4 regions of the Desulfosporosinus sp. FKA genome follow, and region 4 is predicted to be linked to each of the others. Evidence: riboswitches for the same ligand, from Rfam matches in the RefSeq annotation. Region 4 holds a riboswitch; each other region holds the start of a gene.
What was found. Region 4 has a riboswitch for FMN ahead of B5771_RS22625 (EamA family transporter). Riboswitches for the same ligand answer to the same signal wherever they lie in the genome.
Positions count from the first base shown of each region.

Region 1: it holds a riboswitch for FMN, as region 4 does, so the genes downstream of both, ribD (bifunctional diaminohydroxyphosphoribosylaminopyrimidine deaminase/5-amino-6-(5-phosphoribosylamino)uracil reductase RibD) here and B5771_RS22625 (EamA family transporter) in region 4, are expected to answer to the same signal.
Region 2: it holds a riboswitch for FMN, as region 4 does, so the genes downstream of both, ribB (3,4-dihydroxy-2-butanone-4-phosphate synthase) here and B5771_RS22625 (EamA family transporter) in region 4, are expected to answer to the same signal.
Region 3: it holds a riboswitch for FMN, as region 4 does, so the genes downstream of both, B5771_RS20275 (FGGY family carbohydrate kinase) here and B5771_RS22625 (EamA family transporter) in region 4, are expected to answer to the same signal.

Region 1 covers NZ_NAHZ01000033.1:62,087-67,794, reverse strand. Annotated here, with positions in the region: gene B5771_RS19650 (P-loop NTPase) at 1-611, opposite strand, end outside; gene B5771_RS19645 (DegV family protein) at 911-1,768, opposite strand; tRNA gene B5771_RS19640 (tRNA-Pro) at 1,920-1,996, shown strand; gene B5771_RS19635 (GNAT family protein) at 2,282-2,821, shown strand; FMN riboswitch at 2,875-2,989, shown strand; gene ribD (bifunctional diaminohydroxyphosphoribosylaminopyrimidine deaminase/5-amino-6-(5-phosphoribosylamino)uracil reductase RibD) at 3,163-4,290, shown strand; gene B5771_RS19625 (riboflavin synthase) at 4,313-4,963, shown strand; gene B5771_RS19620 (bifunctional 3,4-dihydroxy-2-butanone-4-phosphate synthase/GTP cyclohydrolase II) at 5,006-5,708, shown strand, end outside.
Region 2 covers NZ_NAHZ01000034.1:497,550-503,257, forward strand. Annotated here, with positions in the region: gene B5771_RS23540 (UvrD-helicase domain-containing protein) at 1-608, opposite strand, end outside; gene B5771_RS23545 (SDR family oxidoreductase) at 940-1,785, opposite strand; gene B5771_RS23550 (TetR family transcriptional regulator) at 2,322-2,909, opposite strand; gene ribB (3,4-dihydroxy-2-butanone-4-phosphate synthase) at 3,181-3,828, opposite strand; FMN riboswitch at 3,928-4,073, opposite strand; gene B5771_RS23560 (FadR/GntR family transcriptional regulator) at 4,252-4,947, opposite strand; gene B5771_RS23565 (LUD domain-containing protein) at 5,026-5,708, opposite strand, start outside.
Region 3 covers NZ_NAHZ01000033.1:194,115-199,822, reverse strand. Annotated here, with positions in the region: gene B5771_RS20280 (hypothetical protein) at 1-220, opposite strand, end outside; gene B5771_RS20275 (FGGY family carbohydrate kinase) at 405-1,928, opposite strand; FMN riboswitch at 2,069-2,183, opposite strand; gene B5771_RS20270 (YkgJ family cysteine cluster protein) at 2,230-2,958, opposite strand; gene B5771_RS20265 (hypothetical protein) at 3,005-3,652, opposite strand; gene B5771_RS20260 (NlpC/P60 family protein) at 3,740-5,029, opposite strand; gene B5771_RS24410 (diguanylate cyclase) at 5,279-5,708, opposite strand, start outside.
Region 4 covers NZ_NAHZ01000034.1:290,160-295,867, forward strand. Annotated here, with positions in the region: gene B5771_RS22600 (DUF2953 domain-containing protein) at 1-73, opposite strand, end outside; gene B5771_RS22605 (HAD family hydrolase) at 183-833, opposite strand; gene B5771_RS22610 (DNA-deoxyinosine glycosylase) at 896-1,399, opposite strand; gene lepB (signal peptidase I) at 1,502-2,038, opposite strand; gene B5771_RS22620 (DUF2892 domain-containing protein) at 2,211-2,405, shown strand; FMN riboswitch at 2,469-2,618, shown strand; gene B5771_RS22625 (EamA family transporter) at 2,767-3,741, shown strand; gene B5771_RS22630 (NlpC/P60 family protein) at 4,041-4,751, shown strand; gene B5771_RS22635 (pentapeptide repeat-containing protein) at 4,929-5,708, opposite strand, start outside.

The sequences.
Region 1 (5,708 bases), on a different contig from region 4:
TCTCTAAGAAACTTTTCATCGTTCACATTGCGAATTTTGTTGCCTATGACAACGATACGAGGAATACCTAGCTCATTGGCAAGTTGTTGAATTACATGAACAGTTTGTACACTCACCTTGGAAGGTTCTGTAACAATTACCAGAACATCAACACCTAAGGCTGTTCCTCGTGTTAATTGTTCTATTCCTGCACCCATATCAAGAATTACTGTATCTTTTTCTCCAAGAATAAGAGAATTGACCAAAGCTTGCAGAAAACTGTTTTCCTTACAATAGCAAGAAGTTCCGCCGCCTTTTATATTCCCCATTCGAAAAAAGCGAAGTTGTCCAAGAGAGACACTGTAATCATCTAAGATATCGTCGACATTAGGATTTAGCGGATAAAAGGCGCCAGTCCCCCCCATACGCTCTTCTATAAGTTCCTTCATATCAACAATAGCTTTTAAATTTGCCAGTACCTCATCGGGAAATCCCAATACCGTCCCCAAGCTTGCATCGGGGTCTGCGTCAACTGCTAATACGGTAATACCCTTTTCCACTAACCAACGGGCAAAATTTGCAGTAAAGGTGGTTTTCCCAACTCCACCTTTACCGGAGATTGCGATTTTCATCTGTCTACCACTCCTTTAGCTGCTATATGCAACCATTTCCTGGAACAAGCTTTGGGTATATAGTTATATTCTTTTTTTCTTTGGTTAATCCTGCAAACATTCTGAATTTATTTTAATATTTTTACTTTTTTTATTGAGAAAATTATCGTTATTTATTATAATATTCTGTATATTGTATAAAATTCTGTTAACAGCTGCCTACACTTTATTATTTGCGAAATTAATTATATAGTTCAGTTTGCATGTTCTTGAGTAATAGCGATCATTATTTACTGGTTGGAGTTCCTGGAAATTCCAGTTCATTCTATTGGCCAAGGATGAAATACCAGGCCAAAGGCACCTGTTCCGACATGAGTTGCAATGACAGCACCTGCTTCAAACAATCTTACTTCATGTTCAGGATAGCGCGATTTAAGTTCCTCCATAAGCTCTTCCCCTTCTTTTGGAATATTGACATGCATAACACATATTCGAAAGCGTTTTCCGCTCAACATCGCTCTCGTTAATTCATCGAGAACTCGCTGCCAAGCCCTTGACCGGGAACGAACTTTATCAAAAACATCGATCTGGCCCTGTTGATTAAAATAGAGAATAGGTTTGATTTGAAGTAAAGTACCGATCAAGGCAGCTGCTCCCCCGATTCGTCCGCCTCGCCGCAGATTCTCCAGTGTATTAACAATAAAATAAAGCTCCGTTTGTTCTTTTAGTGACTTAAGGTTATGCATAATTTCCGCAGCATCTAATCTATTCTCTGCCCATTCTGCTGCCGCCCAGGCCAAAACTCCGAGCCCTAAGGCCGAAGACTGAGAATCAAAAAGGTATATTTTTTTGCTGGAAGCAAGCTCAATTGCCATTTGGGCAGATCTTAAAGTTCCGCTTATGGCACTCGAAAGATGAAGACTAATTATTTTTTCTACGCCTTGTGAAAACAAGGATTCATAGGCTTCAAGAAAAGCTCCAACCGATGGTTGGGAAGTTGTTGATAAACTATTAATATGATTAAGCTTTTCGAAATATTGCTCATTCGATAATTCTGTTTCCGAAAAAGTCTCGGTGCCGATGATCACTGAAAGGGGAACGATTGTAATCTGGAATTGCTTCACTATATCATTCGTTAAATATCCTGTTGAATCCATCACAATTCCTGTTTTTCTCAAGTTTCTTCTCTCCTCAAGATTTATGCCTGGTTTATCCCATCAGAACTGCCTTTTTATCTCCTTACCAATTAATATTTCTAACTCTGTACAAATAATGTTGACAGGATCAAAGGGGTTTGTTATTATAGTATTCGTTCTGATAAACGAATTGCGGGGCGTAGCGCAGTTTGGTAGCGCGCTTGGTTCGGGACCAAGAGGCCGTGGGTTCGAATCCCGTCGCCCCGACCATCTAGTATTAGAGGATCTCCAGTTTTGGAGATCTTTTTATTTTTTGAAGAGAAATAATCCATATCTTTAGCAATTATTTTAATCCCTAATGGTTAATTATGTAAACACCAATTTCCTTTATTATGAAATAAAGGAAATTGGTCTATTACTATCTCGTCCAATAGTGAACTCGTTCAGCTAAAGATGAACACTTAAATATTTTTTATTGTTTCGATTAGGTGCTACAATAGGTTATAAATCAGATGCACTATAATCTAAAGATAAAACGCTGAGAAGGAGCCTAGCATGTTAGAGGGAAATAAAATAAAGATTCGCCCTATTGAAGAGGATGACATTGATATTATCTGCCAATGGTTAAACGATGAGGAAATTAATTATTGGTCAAGTGGAGCTTGGCCGCTAAATACTCTTTATTCCAAAGATCAAATCATGGAAAAGTATCTCGACGGCCCTTCTGACGTTTACCGGTACGCAATATTGAATGAGAAGAACTTGATAATTGGTACCATTGGTTTTAAAGAAGTCAATGTTCCAGGTCGTTCGGCAACCCTGTTTATTGTTATTGGTGATAAATCATATTGGGGTAAAGGCTACGGAACAGATGCTATTATAACCTTTGTTCGCTTTCTCTTTACTCAATGGAACTTTCATAGGATTTCATTGGATACTTGGGACGAAAACCTTCGGGCAATCAGAGCCTACGAAAAAGTTGGCTTTAAAATCGAAGGACGCCAGCGAGAGGCACGCTATGTACTGGGAACTTATCATGATGCTGTCCTTATGGGATTATTGCGCGATGAATTTTTGATCCTTCACGGAAAATAATAGGTTGCCAAATTGCTGGACCTGGAGTACACTATAATCAAATTTAATAATAAACTATCCTCTGGGGTTGGGTGAAATTCCCTATCGGCGGTACAGCCCGCGAGCCTTTTTGGCAGATCCGGTTTAATTCCGGAGCCGACAGTAAAGTCTGGATGAGAAGAGGAATAGATTAAAATGCGTCTTTTTATACGCTTTTTTACTATGACTTTTAGCTCAACACTCGAGGATAGCGAGTGTTTTTTTATTTCCTATTTTTATTTCCTAATTATTGGCTTTGCTCCTTTATGGTATTTACGATTTTTGGGGGAAACTATCTTAAAAAAGTTTCAGAAAGGAATTATATGCAGCGGGAAACTTTTCAAAAATCAACGGACGAAACTTTTATGTCTAAAGCCATTAAACTGGCAGGTCAGGCCTGGGGGAGAACTAGTCCAAACCCAATGGTCGGGTGTATTCTCGTCAAAAATAATCAAATCATCGGGCGCGGTTACCATCAAAAAGCCGGAACTCCTCATGCTGAAGTCCATGCCTTGTCAGAAGCTCAAGATCAAGCCAAGGATGCAACAGCTTATGTTACTTTAGAACCTTGCTCACATTTCGGCCGAACCCCGCCCTGCTCTGACGCTCTAATTAAGGCAGGCGTCAAACGTGTTGTTGTAGCTATGCAAGACCCCAATCCTCTCGTTGCAGGCCGCGGAATTCAACGATTACGTAAAGCCGGGATTCAAGTTGACGTGGGAGTATTGCACCATGAGGCTGCATCCTTAAATGAAGCATTTTGCAAAGCAATAACCACAACTATGCCTTTCGTCCTATACAAGACAGCCTTAACTCTAGACGGAAAAATTGCCACCGGAACCGGAGATTCTCGCTGGGTGAGCAGCGAGCTCTCTCGCCAATACGTCCATCAATTACGTAATCAATACGATGTTATTCTTGTTGGCAGTGAAACAATCATTCATGACAACCCCGCACTAACCTGCCGCTTATCAGGCGGACGAGATCCTATTCGGCTTGTTGTTGACGGCCGATGCCGTTTAGCTGAAAACTCTCAGGTTCTCACCTCCTCCGCCGAAAGTCCTTGTATTATTGCTACAACAAAGGCAGCGCCGGTCGATAAGCTCAGTCGATTGCAAAAGCTTAAGAACGTTGAAATCTGGCAATACGATACTTCACGTTATGTCCCTCTTAAGCAAATGCTTAAAGATCTTGTTTGCCGAGGATGGATCAGTGTCTTACTTGAAGGCGGCGGTCGTTTAGCAGGTGCTCTTATTGAAAACGAGTGTGTCGACAAATTAGAATGTTTTATCGCTCCTAAATTAGTAGGAGGAAATGGGCCTTCTCCCCTTTCAGGCTTGAACATTCAATTGATGAAAGATGCCATAGAGCTCTATGACCTCCAGGCAGATATGAATTTTAGAGATATTCATGTAACAGGATATTTTAGGCCACATGAAATTATCCAGTAACGGCCTTTAAAGGAGGATACAAGTGTTTACCGGAATTGTTGAAGAACTTGGTATAGTACGTGATCTTCGCCTCTTACCAGACTCCGGAAAACTAACGCTGCAGGGAAAAAAAGTCCTTGAGAGAACCCAATTGGGAGACAGCATTGCTGTCAATGGGGTCTGCCTGACAGTGATTCAGCAAAACAGTGACGAATTTACCGTCGATGTAATGGCTGAAACTCTAGCGAAAACGAATCTTGGCGATTTGAAGAGCGGCAGCCGGGTAAATTTAGAGCGGGCCCTCCAACTCCAAACCCGCTTGGGAGGACATCTAGTGAGCGGGCATGTTGACGGCGTTGGTTCAATTCGTAAGATAACGCCCTGGGGTATTGCCAAACTTCTCGAAATCACTGCCCCTTCCACTCTTCTTTCCTTCGTTTTGCCCAAAGGATCCATTGCTATTGACGGAATTTCACTTACCGTTGTCGATGTAGAACATGATTACTTTTCAGTTTCTCTTATTCCTCACACTTTCCAAGAAACCACTTTAGGCTTAAAACAGATCGGCTCAAGGGTTAATTTAGAAACTGACCTGATAGGAAAATATGTTGCCCGTTTTATGGGGCTCAACCGAGCTGCAGATTCCAAGGAAGATATTAGTATGACATTTTTAGCGGAAAATGGTTTTGCTTAGAGTCTAAGAATAATGGATAAAATTAAAAAGGAGTTGACCGTCATGCAATTTAATACCATTGAAGAAGCCATAGAAGATATCCTTCAAGGAAAAATGATCGTCATGGTCGACGATGAAGATCGGGAAAACGAAGGGGACTTAGTTATGGCCGCTGAGTTAGCAACTCCCGAAGCCATCAATTTCATGGCAACCTTCGGACGAGGTCTGATTTGTGTTCCTATGACAAAGGAGCGTATTCAAGCCTTAAAGCTTGAACCCATGGTTACTCATAATACTGACCCTCATGGAACTGCTTTTACAGTCAGCGTGGACGCCTCGGATAGTTCAACGGGAATTTCCGCCTTTGAACGTGCTCATACCGTAAAAGTTCTTATGAATCCCGCCAGTACCCCAGAGGATTTGCATCGTCCCGGCCACATCTTCCCCCTTCAAGCTCAGAAAGGCGGAGTACTGGTACGGGCAGGCCATACCGAAGGTGCTGTAGATTTAGCTCGTCTTGCCGGATTAAAGCCTGCAGGGGTTATCTGTGAGATCATGAACGAAAATGGAACGATGGCTCGAGTCCCCGATTTACAACTTTTTGTAGAGAAACACAACCTAAAAATTGTTACTCTTAAAGACCTTATCGCATATCGACGTCAATCCGAGAAACTTATTGAAAGAGGAGAAACTATCCACCTCCCCACAGACTTTGGTGACTTTCGTGCCGTCGGTTACTTGAGTGTCATCGATCAAAAAGAACATA
Region 2 (5,708 bases), 210 kb from region 4:
ATATTTTTCATTTTGGCTGAGGTATTCTGGCTTAGCACTTCCTGCAGTATTTCGTCTGTAATCCTGACACTGCAATCGAAAAAGTATTTTAGCTTTGAATTCCAAATTTTATATTGCCTTTTCAGAGAAACATCCCCCCGGCTAATCCCCGCCGGAGTGTCATACATTACTTCACCTAGTTCGTACCTATAAAATATACTTGAAATGGGTGCGCGCCAATCATAAACGTAGACTCGACCCGTATTCCTATCCATTAAATTGTAAAGTCCAATGTATATATTTTCTTTTTCACTACAACCTTTTTCTATAAAATCAAACCGACCAAAGTAAGGTGAATTTATCATTTTCTTGAGGTTTTTGATACGTTGCGGATTGTAACTAGAGATATAATTATTAATTTGCATAGAATGCAGGTTTATATCGACAAGACTTTCAAAGTCACTCGAAGCATGAATGGTATTTTCGTACATATCTTTTCTGGCGGCAATTAAATCACTCTTTTTTTCTTCTAAATTCTTCGCTTCTTTTTCCACTTCTTCCTCGATAAAAGCCAATGCCTTCCTAAGATACTCAATCTCCTCTTGATAATTTTCTTGGTAACTGTCCATCGGATCACGCTCCTTTAATAAGAATCTTGAAGAAACCACTTGACATTCCTAAGGTATTTGTGATATACTATAATTAGTTATATAATATTTTGGCTATTTATGCCTATTTTTAATTATATAATAAATACACCTTTAAGTATAGTAAAAAGTAAAAATTATAAAAACAAAATGCGTTGGCGTGAGAACTGCTATATTCTCATGCCAGCGCATTATATATTTTAGTCATATTATAGGCCCATAACAAACTTACAGTGAACTCGTTCAGTTAAAGCTGAACATCGGGGCTTAAAAACTGGATAAACCCTAAACTATACTTTTGTGATGCAGTAGATTATTTATTGAAATAATGACCTTGTTCCAAATCTGCAATTAAGCCTGGATGCACCGGGTTCCATCCCAATATCTCTTTTGTTTGTGGAGAGTTTCCCGGCTTTACACTTGGAATATCAAGTGCGGCCAATGCACCAAGAAACCCGAAGTGAGCATTGGCTTCCTCACGTGAGATGCTTACCACCGGAACGTTTAAGTGTTTTCCGATAGTACTGGCAATTTCACGAAAAGGAATTCCTGCTTCGCCTCTTCCTGTAAAATATGAACCAGCCGGTGCTTTTTCAATCGCCAGACGAAAAAGCTTAGCAGCATCAAGTCTATGAATAGCCGGCCATCGATTAGCTCCATCTTCAACATAGGCAGATATTCCTTTTGAGCGTGCAATACTGATAAGTTGTGGAATAAATCCATGCCTATCCGCATCACTATGCACGGAGGGTGCAAGACTAATGACAGCGGAGCGAACCCCTCTCTCAGCTAAAGCTAATGTAGCCTTATCCGAAGCATCCCCATTGGCATGAGCAGTGGTCATAAAAGGTTTTCCAGTATCTACAAGGGTTTCACCTATTGCGTTAATTACATTTAAATCAATAGCAAGGGATCCTGCAAAATCTGAAAAATCATGTCGGAAAGCCATATGAATAACACCTTCTGCCATGGAGGCTCCTTTACAAAGATATTCCGTATCTTCCAGTGTCCCCTTCAGTGCTTCCGCTCCAACATTTTCTAATTTTTTGGCACCCTCTTCCGAACGTGTTAAACCAATCACTTTATGTCCAGCCTGAATCAGTTCTTGTACAACCGCCGAACCGATATAACCTGTTGCTCCAGTGACAAAAATACGCATAATAAAATCCTCCTAATAAATTAAATAGTAACATTACCTTATACGGAATTGGAAGAATGTATACAATCTTCGCTGTCTAATTGAGACTAAACATATTCGTAAATTTTGTCGGATCAACCTGTAATAAATCCATATTAACTCCCCTCATTGATTACAAGTTTAATGTTTTAATATTTGTAACCTTAAAACGAATTATATCATTATGAGTAGATAATTACAATACAATAAATATGTAACTTGTAATAAATTTATATTTATCCTGTTTTTTTAAGGAAGCCCCGCTGTTCAGCTTTAGCTGAACGAGTTCACTTTCAAGTTTAATGACTATTATATTTGATGACTGCAGCGGTGAAAGAACGTGTTATAAATGTTCGCTGCTTTCAGCTTGACCATGCTTTTGCAAAAAATGCGAAAAGTCCCGGCATACAATAACGCCCTCAACAATTCCTATTTGGAACGTCAAGGGCTTAAAAGTTTACTTTATCGTATTTGGAGTTTTGTAAGAGGAGAAGGTTGATCGGCCTCACCTACTCGATTCAGTTTTTGGGATTTTTAAGTCCTCTTATTAGAAGATTTACCACAGATTCTATGTTTTGTTTTCGCTCAGGATCTGCGAATGAGTTTGGGTGGATAAAAACACTGGTTGCAAGATATACGGATCTTGCCGCTTGATAAGGAAATTCTATGAAAAATATACCTTCTGTAATTCCTTGTTCTATAACCTCCTTGATTTGATTAATTCCGTCTTCTATACCCTTTTCAATTACTTGCATTGAGTTTTGAGCCAGTTTAATGTAATTGGCAAACATTTCTGGATCATTAATGGCACTGCGACGTTTAGCTTCCGCAAAGTCTTCCAGTAAATGAAAAAGCTTAATATCAGCAGGACTATCTTCTTTTAAAATACTTTTTGAAGGAGCATGCAAATTTGCAAGCCAGCGTTCTGTAACAGCATTCCAAAGGGCAGCTTTACCATTATAATATCTATAAATGGCAGCATGACTGACTTTTAATAATTTTGCCACGTCTGTGATATTCGCTTTATCTGGTCCAAAACGGCGAATGACCTCTTCAGTGGCATTGAGAATTATTTCTTTATCTAATGAGATCTTATCCAATGTCATCACCGATTTCTCTTTTAATAGTAAGTATGATCATATCACGATTGGTTTTATGTTTCAAGTTACAATAATCGTAATTTTGTCCAAAGCAGAATTTTTTATGTCCCTGCTTCGGGAAAACATTATCCACAGATTTACCAATAACTATTTGTAAGTCTTCAATTGAGTTTATAGTTAAGAACTTTATATTCCCACGTTTCCTAGTCTACATTGCCAGTAAATATGATAACCGGCTTTTAAGCAAATACTCAATAAGCCGGTTAAAGAAATTCAATTAAATTATATGATACTGTTTACGGTAATCTATCAAGTCCTCGATCGTTACCACAGGTACATTATTTTTTTCAGCGAAGGCCACGATTTCTGGTAAGCGAGCCATAGTTCCGTCTGGATTTGTAAGTTCACATAATACGCCACAGGGTTTCAAACCTGCTAAACGCATTAAATCGATGTTAGCTTCTGTATGACCCGGCCGTTCTAAGACACCACCAGGACATGCTCTTAAAGGAAAAACATGACCGGGGCGATGAAGATCTTGAGGTTTTGCCTCTTCTGCCGTAGCGGCTTTGACAGTAGTAACTCGGTCAGCCGCAGAAACACCTGTTGTAACTCCATTTGCTGCTTCAATCGATACGGTAAAAGCAGTTTGAAATCTGCTTGTATTGTTTTCCACCATCATAGGCAACGACAACTCGTTTACCTTTTCATCCGTCAAACATAAACATACGATTCCACTACATTCCTGAATAAGCATTGCCATCTGTGCTACTGTTAAAAATTGAGCCGAGAACATTAGATCTCCTTCATTTTCCCGATGTTCATCATCAGTAACTAATACCCCCTGCCCGTTCCTCAAAGAGTCTAACGCTTTTTCCACCCTTTCAAACGAGCTTCCAAATGTAGATAAATAGGATTGATTCATGGTAAATCCCCCTTTAAATATTGACTTACCAGAATCAGGGCGAACCAACAGACAGCCTCCCTAATATTAGATCGCTTGAATTAAAAAATTTGGCACACCTGTATATCTCTTTCATCCGGACTATTACCGTCGGCCCTGGCCTCTCACCAGATCTGCTGACCTTCTTAAAATTAAGAAGCGCTCGCGGGCTCCCCAGAAACTGGGATACCGCCGGTGGGGAATTTCACCCCGCCCTGAGACTAAGTCAATTTATTATAACAATTCTATCAGCTATTGTGAACTGTAAGCGATGGAAAATACCTTAAGATCGGCGGCATATCGTACAATGCAGCATTCCTTAAGTTTCGTCCGTCGTAGAGCTTCGTGTTTGAAATTCCACCATTCTAGTTAATTGAGGTCCACCATTCGAGAGTGATGGACGCGTTATGCAAGCTCTTTCCTTGCTTCCTCTAAATGCCTCCGCATAAGGCTCTGCGCTTTTCCTGAATCATGACGCGAAATCGCCTCATAAATCGCAACATGCTCCCGAACAGTACGAAGTCCACCTACATCATGACTAAAACGAAGCGGCCCAGTCCTTTTAATTAACTCAAAAATATGTACAACCAATGTTTGAAGAAGCCGATTCATAAGAGTGTTCTGAGAAGCTTGAGCAACCATATAATGAAATCGCATATCCGCCTTAGCATAAGCATCTAAGTCATGATGTTCTCTTTGCATATCCTTAAGTGCATGCGCAATCCAACGCAAGCTTTCCTCACTCGCCCGCTCTGCAGCTAAGCGAGCACATTCTGCCTCGAGGGTAATACGTATTTCCCACAGTTCATCAAGGCGGGTTGGTTCGACAGATAAGGCTAAAGCTAAGGGGTTAATCACATAGTCCAGCTGAACATCCCGAATAAACGTTCCGCCCCCCGGTTTAATTTCTACCAAGCCTAAAAGTTCCATAGTTCGTAAAGCCTCGCGCAGTGTTGTGCGGCTTACGCCCAATTCTGCAGCCATCTCCCGTTCTCCCATCAAACGATCGCCGGGACTCAACTTTCCTTCGATAATTAGATTATTAATTTGTTTTAGTACCTCTTGATACGTCCGGCGCGGCTTAACCTTTTCAAATTGCATGAAGATCCTCCATAACACCAGGAATTTTTATTTCCATCTCGCTTTCATTCTCCCAATACTTTTAAGCATATTTTATTTCTAAACCTGAATACTGACCGGACATAGTTCATTGCATTTCCGGCAATCTCCACAATCTGTAGTTTCTGTTGTATGCACCCCCTCTAAAAAGACTGTCAGAACGTTCACCCTTTTACCCGTATAACGATAACCCCTTTCCAGTCCTTCCGTCAGATATTTGGGACAATTAACCAAACAGCTTCCACAGTGTAAACATTTCAGCAAATCCCCCTCCCCGCCTTCTGCTGCTGCCAAACGACCATTATCAATTAAAATGACATAGACTTCTTTAGGGCCATGCATACCTTGGACCATTTTAAATTCGATATCAGCTGTCCGACTGGGACCATTGATAAAGGAGATATAACGAAGCATATCTTTTCCTAACCCATAAATACTCATTGTCCGACAAACTGTTAAAGCATCCTCAAGGGTTGGAACGATCTTATCCATACCGGCAAGCACTATATGGTTATAGGGAAGATTTGAGGTGAATCTGACGTTCCCTTCACTTTCTAAAAGGGTAATCGTTCCATTTTGTTCCACGATTGCCTCAGCACCTGTGATTCCATATTCCAAATTGGCTACAGTGCGTTTGATTTCATCTTTTACTTGAGCAACCATTGCTTGGTCAGTTATCTCTTTATTCAACGTTGCAATCCAGGGATGAACATCAATTTCCGTACCGGCTAATCGTTCTCCGA
Region 3 (5,708 bases), on a different contig from region 4:
CCTGACCGCCTCCAAAGTTATTTGTTGGCTGGGAAAATCCTGGTGGCATAAGCAAACCACCCGGAAGCCCGAACTTAGGTGCAAATCTTTGCAGTCCTCGGCCTAATAATGGTGTCCGGTCAAATTGCCCTGAACCATTCGGCATTTGGTAGCCTTGAGTTCCTTGAGGCATCATTTGAACTTGTTGATTCCCAAATATATTCATTTTACCTAACGGCATTGGTGCTTCACCCTCATTCCATTCTTGTAATATGGTAAATTGTGGTACAATACAAGATATTCAAGTTATAACCGTTTGTCACCAAGTAAGATAACAACAAATTACCTCTCTTTTACTATAAAGAGAGGTAATTCCGACTGTTCTTATTATTTTCCGGTATGTAGGATTGTTTTGGGCTCTCTTATCAACTGTTAGCTAACTTTCTTAATATATCTCTTTGCTGTCTATAGCGATTTCGATAGATTGTTGAATTGCTGCAATTTGGACTATATCGATTAGATATTTTTATGTTCTTAACAAGTGTCGTTGGCAAGTCCTCGATCGTTCCTGTCGCATAAGCCGCAAGTAGACAATTTGTCAGTACGGCGCCACCAGAAATTTCTAACGTAATAGCTTCACTTTGCATAACATCGGCCTTAATCTGATTCCACAGATTATCTCTGCTCCCGCCCTCTGTAATAGTTATTCTGTTAATATCAATTCCGGCATTTCTGTAAGTATCTGTAATTTCCATATAATCATAAGCAATTGCCTCTAAAACAGCTCGCCATAAAACAAATTGGTCCGTATCTAAATTCATGTTTAAAAAACAACCTTTAATATTAGCCCATTCACCGTATCCGCCGGTTAAGTATGGTAAAAACATCACCTCATTACATCCAGGCGGAATTTTTTCCGCTTTTTGGCTTAGCGATTGATAATATTTATCATCTTCAGCCTTTTGACAAAGATTATCCTTAAACCAGCGCAAGGCTAAACCTCCAGTTCTAACAAATCCCCAATAAAAATAGGTATCTTTCAATGTTCCGCTATTAAAAATCAAACCGCTTCCTTTTTTACTTAATTCCGGGATTATTCCAGTGGTAGAAACACAAAACATAGCACATGTTCCTGCCACGTCAACAGCCTTATTCGCTTCAACAATTCCACTTCCTAACATGGACTGCATCGTATCTCCTGCTCCGGCACAAATCGGGATACCTGCTGGACATCCAGTTTCTTGTGCTGTCTCTTCCGATAAGGCACCAATAATATCCCAAGGTTTTACAATCTTCGGCAGATATGCTTTATCAATCTTTAAAAGAGCTAGTTGTTCATCGGACCATTCTTTATCATAAATTCGGTAACCAAGACCCCAGCCCGACATTGTTCCCCAATCAATAAAAGCATCACGGCTGTCTAAACCGGCCAAATTCATAAGAATGTAAGGAGCATTGTGGACAAACTTTTTGCCCCTTTCTTGAAACGCTTTATTATTAGCTAACAGCCACCTGGCATGCAAAGCGGGAAACATACAAGATGGTTCAGCATTGCCGGTCTCTTTGCCCCAAATATCCAGATCCAATTGATTTAAAGTTTCCACATCGCTTTGAGTCCTAGAATCCAAATAATTAATGTAAGGAGTAATCGCCTTCCCTCTCTCGTCAACCCCAACAATTCCACAAATAATTCCGTCACCCATAATGGCTTTAATTAGACTAGGGTCAATGCCCTTAGTTTGCAATTGCTCAATACATTGTTTAATTCCCAATTTAGTCAAGGATAAGTATTCTTCAGCATCCATATCCACCCATCCCGGCTGGGGGCAGCTCATCGTTGTCTGATTGGATGCTTTTGCGACACAGTGCATAGTTTCAGTATAAACAGCCACTTTTACGCTTTGTGATCCCGCATCAAAACTAAGATAGCAGCTTTCCAAAGTATACATCTCCTTTAATGTTTATGAACGCTAGTGAACTCGAGGGACCCACCCCCACTGATAAACCACAGGATAAAAAAATCTCTTAAGCATCCTTAAGAGATTTTGACAAGACAAACTTAATACATAATAGCGATTATGTATATGAACATCACCTTCTCTCATCCAGACTATACTGTCGGCTTCGGAATTCAACCGAATCTGCTTTACGGCTCGCGGGCTTTACCGCCGATAGGGAATTTCACCCAACCCTGAAGGATGATTATATTAACTTATTAATAAAGTAACACCATTGCTTCACTTTGTCAATTTAAGCCAATTCCCCAGATATCAGATCTTTTAAGCACTCAGTACCTAAAGAAAGCACTTGAAAACCAAATTTCATTAACTGAACATCATCATGCCTTATCTCTTCAAATCGTTCCGCAGTTACATCCATTTTTTCGAGCAAGGAAGTATTATGCCTTAAATAGCTTTTGAAGTTATCCAAATCGTAACAAGCTAAGAAGAATAACTTAATCATCTTATTATCAATTTCAAGCTCACCTGTAAGTTTTAAATAACTGGGGATTTGACTAAACCCTTGTTCCATTTCTTCGTAAATTTCTAACCCCTGGTCAGAAATCCACTCTTTAATAGTTTGGCTTTTTTTCTCATTCAACCCATGGCAACGGGAAGATTCAAAAATAAAGGAGTATTTTCCTCCCCCCAGCATGTCCACCGGCGCAATACGGCAAGACCAGGGCCGTTCTTTATAAACCCGACACCCTTTTGGGGTAATGAAAGGACATGTTAAATTATCCTCCTCAGACATCTTAATCTGAACTATAGAAAAACCGGTGGGCAATTGCACGTTTAGAGTGTATTTATCCAGGAATTCTTCTGAAGAAATACCGAGCAAATTCTTCATTCTGAGGACATCATAAGGTGTGAGATAAATATTAATGTCGCGGCAGCATTTTTTAAAACAATCGAGACCGTCATGACAAAGAAAATTAAACTCACTGTCCTCATTCAAAACTAACTTTCGCTGATCCATAATTAACTAAGTCTCCTTCCACTCCTTGTCGTTGTATAGCCAGTATTCAGTTCTCATCAACGTAATCAAAACTTACAAACCCACCGCCCAATGCAGTTGTCTGAAACCATTGCCCTAAATCAATTTCTTTTATATACCCGCCATCCAAAATTCTTATCGTTGCTCTGCTGTCTTCTTCGGCGTACAACATTGAAATGATGGTTACCCAGTGCCAAGAATCCAATCGTTTTTCTTCTCCATTATCTAAATTTAGAAAAGCTACAGGTCTGTCATTGCCCAATGCTTGATCTAAAAACGTCAAAAGTTGCTGAAATAAGGGACGAGATTTTCGGCCTTTAGGTACATCTAAAATTTCAAGTTGTATAGTTCGTTTCATTGCTTCTGCATATTTCAGGACATCATCGCCGAAAAGTTTTGTCGTTGGAATTCCACGCATTGTTGGTTTCACATATTGATAAACTTCTTCCATTAATAATAAGGCCTTGCGCTTTGTCCATAGCCGCTTATCCGATATCGAGCTCTTTCGCGTACAGTTGAGGTAATACACAATATTCGTTGCAACCGTCGGTCCGCATCCGGCTCGGCGCTGCCACATCGTAGTATACCACTCTTGATTGCAGCCATAAAAACTATTTTGAGTATCTTCTTCCTGTATTTTAAAAATATTTTCGTCAGCAATTGATCGATTTATCATAGATTCCTCCAGAAAATAGAATTTGGTGAGGAGATGAAGGCCATTATAGTAATTATACCGTAAAGATCATCCGTTTTAATAGCCGCGTTAGAGTTTTTCTAGAAAAGCCACACGCCTGGCACCCAAATAGCGTGAAGCCCAGTAAGAATTCGTTATATTATCAAAACAAACGCCGTATGCTTCAGAATCAATCATCATATTGTTTCCAATATAAATCCCTACATGAGATGCACCAGCTTCATAAGTGCTGAAGAAAAGGAGATCACCGGGTTTTAGATCCGTTTCAGGAATTCCTATGCCCTCCTTAAACTGATCTTGAGACACGCGATTTAATTTAACTCCAAAATGCCCATATACATACTGAACAAATCCTGAACAATCAAAACCGGGGCTTGAAGTAGTTCCGCCCCAAACATAAGGCGTTCCCAAATATTGTTCAGCATAGGCTAAGATAGACTGAAAATTATAAGGAATAGACACTAACTGCTTGTTTTTGCTATTTAAAAGATCAGCGTCAGCAGCATCACTTGGATTTATGCCGTCCGCACGCCCGGCTGCAGCTAATGAGGTTTCTAAGGATTGTTCTTGAGCCAATTCATCGATATTGGATTGTACTTCTATTGAAGAAAGTATTGTTGTTTTCTCTTGAGAATTTACTTGAGCAAGGAGATTTTGCTGGGTAGATAAGAGCTGTTGCTGTGTTTGTTGTAATTTCTTTTTATCTTCAAGCGAGGCCTTTACTGAAGCCATTTTCTCACTGATTAAGGACTGCTTCTTAGTAATATTGGTATTGGCAATTGAAATCTCCTGATTCAAGTCTCTAAAATCGTCAATAATATAAGAGACATATTCCCAGCGATCAAGAAAGTCTGACATACTCGTCGATTGAAATAACACGTTCATATATGGAAGATAACCCACTTCTTCATTTCCACTTTGATAAAAAGTATTTAGGATATCTCCCAATTTATCACTATCGTCTTGATGTTGCTTTTGAAGCTGAATTTCCTGCGTTTGCAAATCCTTAAGTTGTTTTTGTTGGCTCTCTAAAGCAGATTGATCATTGGTAATTCCCTCATTTATGGTTTGCAGAGATTGCTGCAATGATAAAATTTTCATATCAAGGGCAAGCTCCTGTTCTGTCTGATTACTGAACTGGCTATTTAGTTTTAATTCTTGTTCAGCGAATTGCTGCAATTCATTAGCGTCGTTCTTGTTTGGGGTTTCCTTTGCGGAATTACTTTGAGTCTGTGAATTTGTTAATTGTGAACTTGTCGGAGCATTTGTTTGAGTTTGGGCTTGGGCTTGTACCTGTAAAGGCAGACAAAAAATACATGCCATACAAATAAAAATTAATATTTTAAATTTATTATTCATTATTATTCCTCTTTTTGAATATTTATTATGTCTTAACTACTATTCGCTAAAATCATCCTATATCCTTTGTTTTTAATGTTAAGTTTTTGTCAACCTTTGCTTTTTTCTTAATTTCAGTTCATCTAAATCACAAAAAGCTAAAAGACATCTCTTTTGAAGATATCCTTTAGCTTTTTGTGATGACTTTTATCCAATTGTGAGACTTTCACCACTTAGTAATCATCTGAGTGGGAAAAAGATACACTATGCTTATGCTTCAACCCGATTTCTCCCCTTATGTTTTGCCACATAAAGCTTGTTATCAGCACATTCAATTAATTTTTCAGCATTAATCCTTGGAGCACGTGAGGAAGGTTTAATGCTGCAAACACCCAAGCTTGCTGTGATTTTAATCGAACATTCTCCATATACTATTTCACTGTTTTCTACAGAACTTCTCATATGCTCAGCTATTTCAACGGCCCTTTTAAGACCTGCACCAGGAAGGCAGATTAAGAATTCCTCACCTCCATACCTTGAAATCCAATCACTTTCCCGTTGAATACATCCAGAAAGAATATCTGCAACAGCTTTTAACGTATGGTCTCCTGCTACATGACCATGGGTATCATTAACATTTTTGAAAAAATCGATATCCGCAATAATAATTGATAAACTTTGCTCAGAAAGTGAGGTACTA
Region 4 (5,708 bases):
CAACCTCCGCTTTTATTGCTAAGCTCAAAAGAAAAAGAATCGTTAACGCGAGTAAAAAGGCTAAAACTCGCACAGTAACCCCTCCGAACCAAACACTATCGTCTAAATAATTCTCTAAATAACTAAGATGTCCGAAGGAAGGTCATATTATGCTAAAGATTCCTTCTCGTAACAATTATTTCCTATAAGAGCTCTAAAAATTCTAAGGGATGGTTAATTAAAGATTGGGCACCGTTTTGGCTTAACTCCTCTCTCCTGCGATAGCCCCAAAGAGCTCCCACCGCGTACATCTTGGCAGTAGCTGCCGTTTGCATATCAACGCCTGAATCTCCCAGATAAACAATCTCAGCCTGAGGGATATTTAATTGCTTGCTGATATAGAAAGCGCCTGTGGGATCAGGCTTCCTAGGAATATCTTCCCTAGGTCCCAAAACAACTTCAAACTTCCAATTCGCAAGAAGAGCTGACACAACTTTTTGAGTCAGTTCATCAACCTTATTAGACAGAACGCAAAGCTTGAGTTTACGTCTTGTCAATTCATCAAGCAGCTCAGGGATACCCTCATAAGGTCTTGTTTTTTCAAGGCATCTCTCGCGATATTCCTTCATCATCAGATCGAAACATTCTGTAATGAAGGTTTCTTCTCTGGATTGTTCAGGCAAAGCTCGACTAACCAGATTTCTGATCCCATTGCCAATAAAGTATTTATAATCTTCCAGGTTGTGCACTTTCATGTCTAAGGTTTTCAAAACCAGGTTCATTGAATCAGCAATATCCTCAAGGGAGTTAACCAAGGTCCCATCGAGATCAAAAATAACAGCTTTGTAGGTCATGCTAAAATTATCCTCCTTGTTTCATTGAATATTAACAAATTGCCAAAAATCAACATTATTGTCTATGAATTGTCTAAAAAGCTACGGATAATTGACCAATGACAAATTTTCTCTTCCAGCTTTATAGTGTTGGCAGGACTAGTTGAAGGCAATTGCTTGAAACTTACCTTGGTGAAGTCAAACCCTACCTGTTTTTTAAACGTTGCATAAGCCTTTGATCCATTAAACACTACCAGGCCTAGGTTTGTATAGGTATTGAATAGCTGACCAAAATCATTTGCTTTTTCATCCTTGATCTTGGAATCTAAACTTCCTTCTCTGTGACAGGTAGCAATAACATCCCACAAGGCAATTCTTTTACTCCTAATAAACTCGATTCTCCGGGTATAATCAGAGTCCAGAGACGCGGAAAAAATAGTATATATAATCCGCCAGAACTGATTCTGAGGATTGGCATAATATCGCTGTTCTCTTAGGGACTGAACACTGGGCATTGAACCGAGAACTAAAACGCGGGAAGTCTCATCAATTATCGGCAGAAATGATTGGAGAGATGTCTTTGTCAAATGATCCCCCATCTTTCTAACTAAAATTCAGGAACGAATAAAGAAGAGAGTCCTTTCCATTCCAGAAAGTCTCCCTTATCATGAATCTTTCTAAATTACTTATTACTTAGCTATCTTTCCAAACCGCTGTAAGGGCCAATATCTTAAAACCGCTTTTCCTTCGACCTCTTTGGCGGGCAAAGCTCCCCAATAATGACTGTCGAGACTATGATTGCGATTATCACCAAGTAAAAAATATGCATCTTTGGGAACAATTACAGGACCGTAATTATAATTAGGAGCTTCCATTTCAAAGGGTTCTGACAGAGGCTGATCATTAATGTAGACCTTCCCGCCCTTAATTTGAACCTTGTCTCCCGGCAATCCAATAACCCTCTTAATCCAATAGTCCCCACTGGAATCCAAGTTCTTTGGAGGGTTAAAAACAATGATATCGTCCCTTTGTATTCCGGTAAATTTATACAACAACTTGTCTACAATGACTCTATCTTGTACATGAATAGTAGGCATCATTGAAGGGGACGGTATCGTTGCCGCTTCCACCACATTACTTCGTAAACCCCACGATAATATAAAGGCAAATATCAGAATTTCTGCAGCTTCCATTATTACCCTAGTTAAACTTCGCTTTTTCGCCAAAAAAATCCCTCCTTTCAAAGTTCTCCACCAAGTTAATTCGCTGTCTTTTGAAAATCCCCTCTAAATTTAATTTGTTGTTTTAAGCCATTTCATTGTCTCTTCTCATGTAGACTCTTTCTTTGATTGCATTAACTCTTCAAGAAATTGGGCAAATTAATAAGGAGGTGATTGTATGAAATGTAATGTTGGGAAAACTGAGCAAATTGTTAGAATTATCGTAGGAACAATTATTATACTTTTAGGTTTGGCCTTCAAAAGCTGGTGGGGGCTTATCGGACTCCTGGGAATAGCAACAGGATTACTGCGATATTGTCCGGTAAGCGCTATTTTGGGAATCTCGACCTGTGAAGTCCGAGACAAGAATTAATGTTTTAATAAAATAAAGGCTACCCTAGAACTGTAAATTCTGTTATACTTTCATTAATTGAATTTGATCCTTCGGGGCAGGGTGAGATTCCCTACCGGCGGTGACGATTGCATGTGCAATTCAGCCCGCGACTCGATGCATCTTTGACGATGCATCGACTGACTTGGTGAAATTCCAAGGCCGACGGTAAAGTCCGGACGAGAGAAGGTTAAAACTAGGTTTGGCCAAGCTGCTATCCTGGTTCCTCGTATATGCCTCGTGAAAAGAATTGTTTCTCGGGGTATTTTTCATGCACAATTTTCTCTTTGTGACATATGAAGGTTCAATTCAAATACATGCAAAAGATATGGAGGGTTTGAATTTGATTCAAAAAAAGCAATCATCTCCTTGGGCCATTTGGTGGATCGCCCTTGGAGCAGCCATGTGGGGACTTGATGGTGTCTTTATTGTTACATTGCTCCACTATGTGACATCCTCTCAAATTGTCTGGATGGAACATATATTATTGTTCCTCTTCGCTGCTCCGGTGCTTATTTGGAAACGTCAGGAACTGCGCCATTTAAAGCTCGCTGACTGGTTAGCCGTCATATTCATCAGCTGGGGCGGATCTGCTATAGCTTCGATCCTGTTTACTGCCGGATTTACTTACGGTAACCCCAATGTTGTTCTCATTCTGCAAAAACTGCAGCCTATTTTTGCCGTCCTCCTTGCCGCCTGGGTACTTAAGGAGCAACTGCGGAAAAACTATTGGAAATTATTTATTGCTGCACTCATCGGTGCCTACTTACTCACCTTTGGCCTGCACATTCCAACTACCGCTGCTAACACCTCACAGCTAATTGGGTCCTTATTTGCCATCGGTGCTGCCGCACTTTGGGGGGGATCTACAGTGATGGGTAAACATCTCGTTGGCAAATTGTCGTTTACTACTTTAACGGCACTTCGCTTCGCTGTTGCTCTGCCTTTGTTGACAGTAATTATCTTAGTCCAACATCCAAACTGGCTTATCATCGGTCAAGCCCTTAGTCTGGCACCTGTTTGGGCAAACCTTTTGTTTCAAACGCTCGTTCCAAGCCTTGTAAGTTTACTTCTTTACTACCGTGGGTTAGATGGCGTCAAGGCCTCTCATGCCACCATCGCGGAACTTGCCTTTCCTGCAACCGGCTTACTTCTAAACTGGCTGATTTTACATCAGACTATTGATCTGGGACAATGGGTTGGTTTTGCCATAGTTTGGATAGCCGTGCTTCTGTTATCCCGGATGAGCCGCGAACCGGAAGCAATAGGACTAAACCTTGAATCATCTGCTCAGCAAGCGGATTTAGCAAGCAAATGAGAGTTTGGAATATATGAAGTGAAGATTGGCGATTACTGAGTCCGTTGCATAATGAAAATCTATCCTTTTTTTATAAACAAGACCCTGCATATAAGTGGAGGATTTACGCCACTATTTATGCAGGGTTTTGTTAACTTCCTTTGTTTATTAAAAATTTAATATAAGGAAAAATACGGATATTAAACCAACAACCTTTACTTTTCACATGAGTTTTTAGATGCTAAGATTTAAACCATAACTTGTCCATGAACATTGCAGCGGAAAACCTAAAAAGTGATAAAATTCATTAGGAGGCAAAAATGCAGCAGAATTATTCATCTAAAAAATGGAGTCAAACACTTAAGCTTTTAGCAGCCAGTACATTTATCTTTACAAGCCTGGTAACTTTCACACCGACAGTTCAGGCAGCAACCCTTATGAGATTTGGCTCAACTGGTAATAATGTCGTAACCTTGCAAAAGGAATTAGTTAATTTGGGATATACTGTTGGCCCAATCGACGGAATTTTCGGTTCCAAAACATTTTCAGCTGTCGAGAATTTCCAACAAAATGATCATCTCCAAGTAGATGGAATCGTTGGCCCGCTGACTCAAAGCGCCTTAGATAAGGATCTAACTACCCAAGCTCCTGCCACAAACTCCTCTCAAATTGAGGGGATCATTGCCAAAGCGAAAAGTCTGCTTGGAACACCGTATTTATGGGGAGGCACTACTCCTGGTGGTTTTGACTGTTCCGGTTTTACTCAATATGTTTTCGCTTCCCAGGGGATTAATCTGCCTCGTACCAGTCAGGATCAGGCAAAGGTCGGAACTTCAGTATCTTATGGAGACCTGAAACCTGGTGATTTAGTCTTTTTCTCCACAGCTGGAAACGGAACCATTGACCATGTAGGTATTTATCTTGGTAACTCACAATTCATTAGTGCTACAACTCACAAAGGTGTGGCCATTTACCCACTGACTTCATCCTATTGGCTAAACGCCTATAAAGGGGCTCAAAGGGTTTTATAATTTAACACAGAACAAAGTGAACTCATTCAGCTCTAGCTGAACATCGGGGCTTCGGTGACAAAAGTGTCCTGTGGGCACTGGATAATATCCACAAAGGACCGGGTATCCGGTCCTTTTAAATTTATAATTATAATCCAGAACAGATGCCGCCCTTTCACGGATGATGATCAGTCGTTTCTATCCTATGGTTCCAAGCTTATGATTCCAAGAAACCGGTCGAAGCAGTGAGTATGGCAACAGGGTACTGTTATCACCTTTGGCGGCGTTTATTTGTCCTTGTGTAAGAAAAATGCTCTTACTTAAATCAGCTCCTCTTATGTCTGTGTCACGAAAATCAGCACCGATAAAATCTGTACCGCTGAGGTCGGCTCCTCTCAGGTCTGCAGCAATAAGAAAAGCTCCCCTTAAATTAGCCCCTCTAAGATCAAACTTCCTTAAATCTTTGCCAATAAGATCAGCTCCCCGTGAAAATGCCTTTCGCCGCCCTGCATGAACTTTTTGCTCCAGGCAGGCATCAGTGCGTAGGAGTTCGCTGGCTTTTAGGAGCAATACATTGGCATCAGCTCGAAGGGCAGCAACATCAAGTCCCAGAACTAAATCTGGTCTCAGCTGCGTCAAGGTCTCTATCTCTTCAAGCATAGTGCTGATTCCGCCATGAATTGGAAAGGCAGCCTTTAAGGTCAGCGCTTCAGTTAAATACCAAAGTAATTCATGAAGCTGCCGCATAATTAGAAATACCTCAAACATTTGTTTTGCCGATTCCGAGGCTGTTCGCCAATCCTTTCCGGCATAGCTGACCTGGGAAACCTTCTGACCGGCGCCAAAACAGTCAAAAGCAAGACATCCTTTTAAGCCGCGTTTCTGAAGATCTTTATGAATTCGGCAACGAAAATCAGATTGCAGGTTAAGACAAGGCTGACCAGCCTTTTTGTCGATCGGAAAACCTTCTGAAGCCGA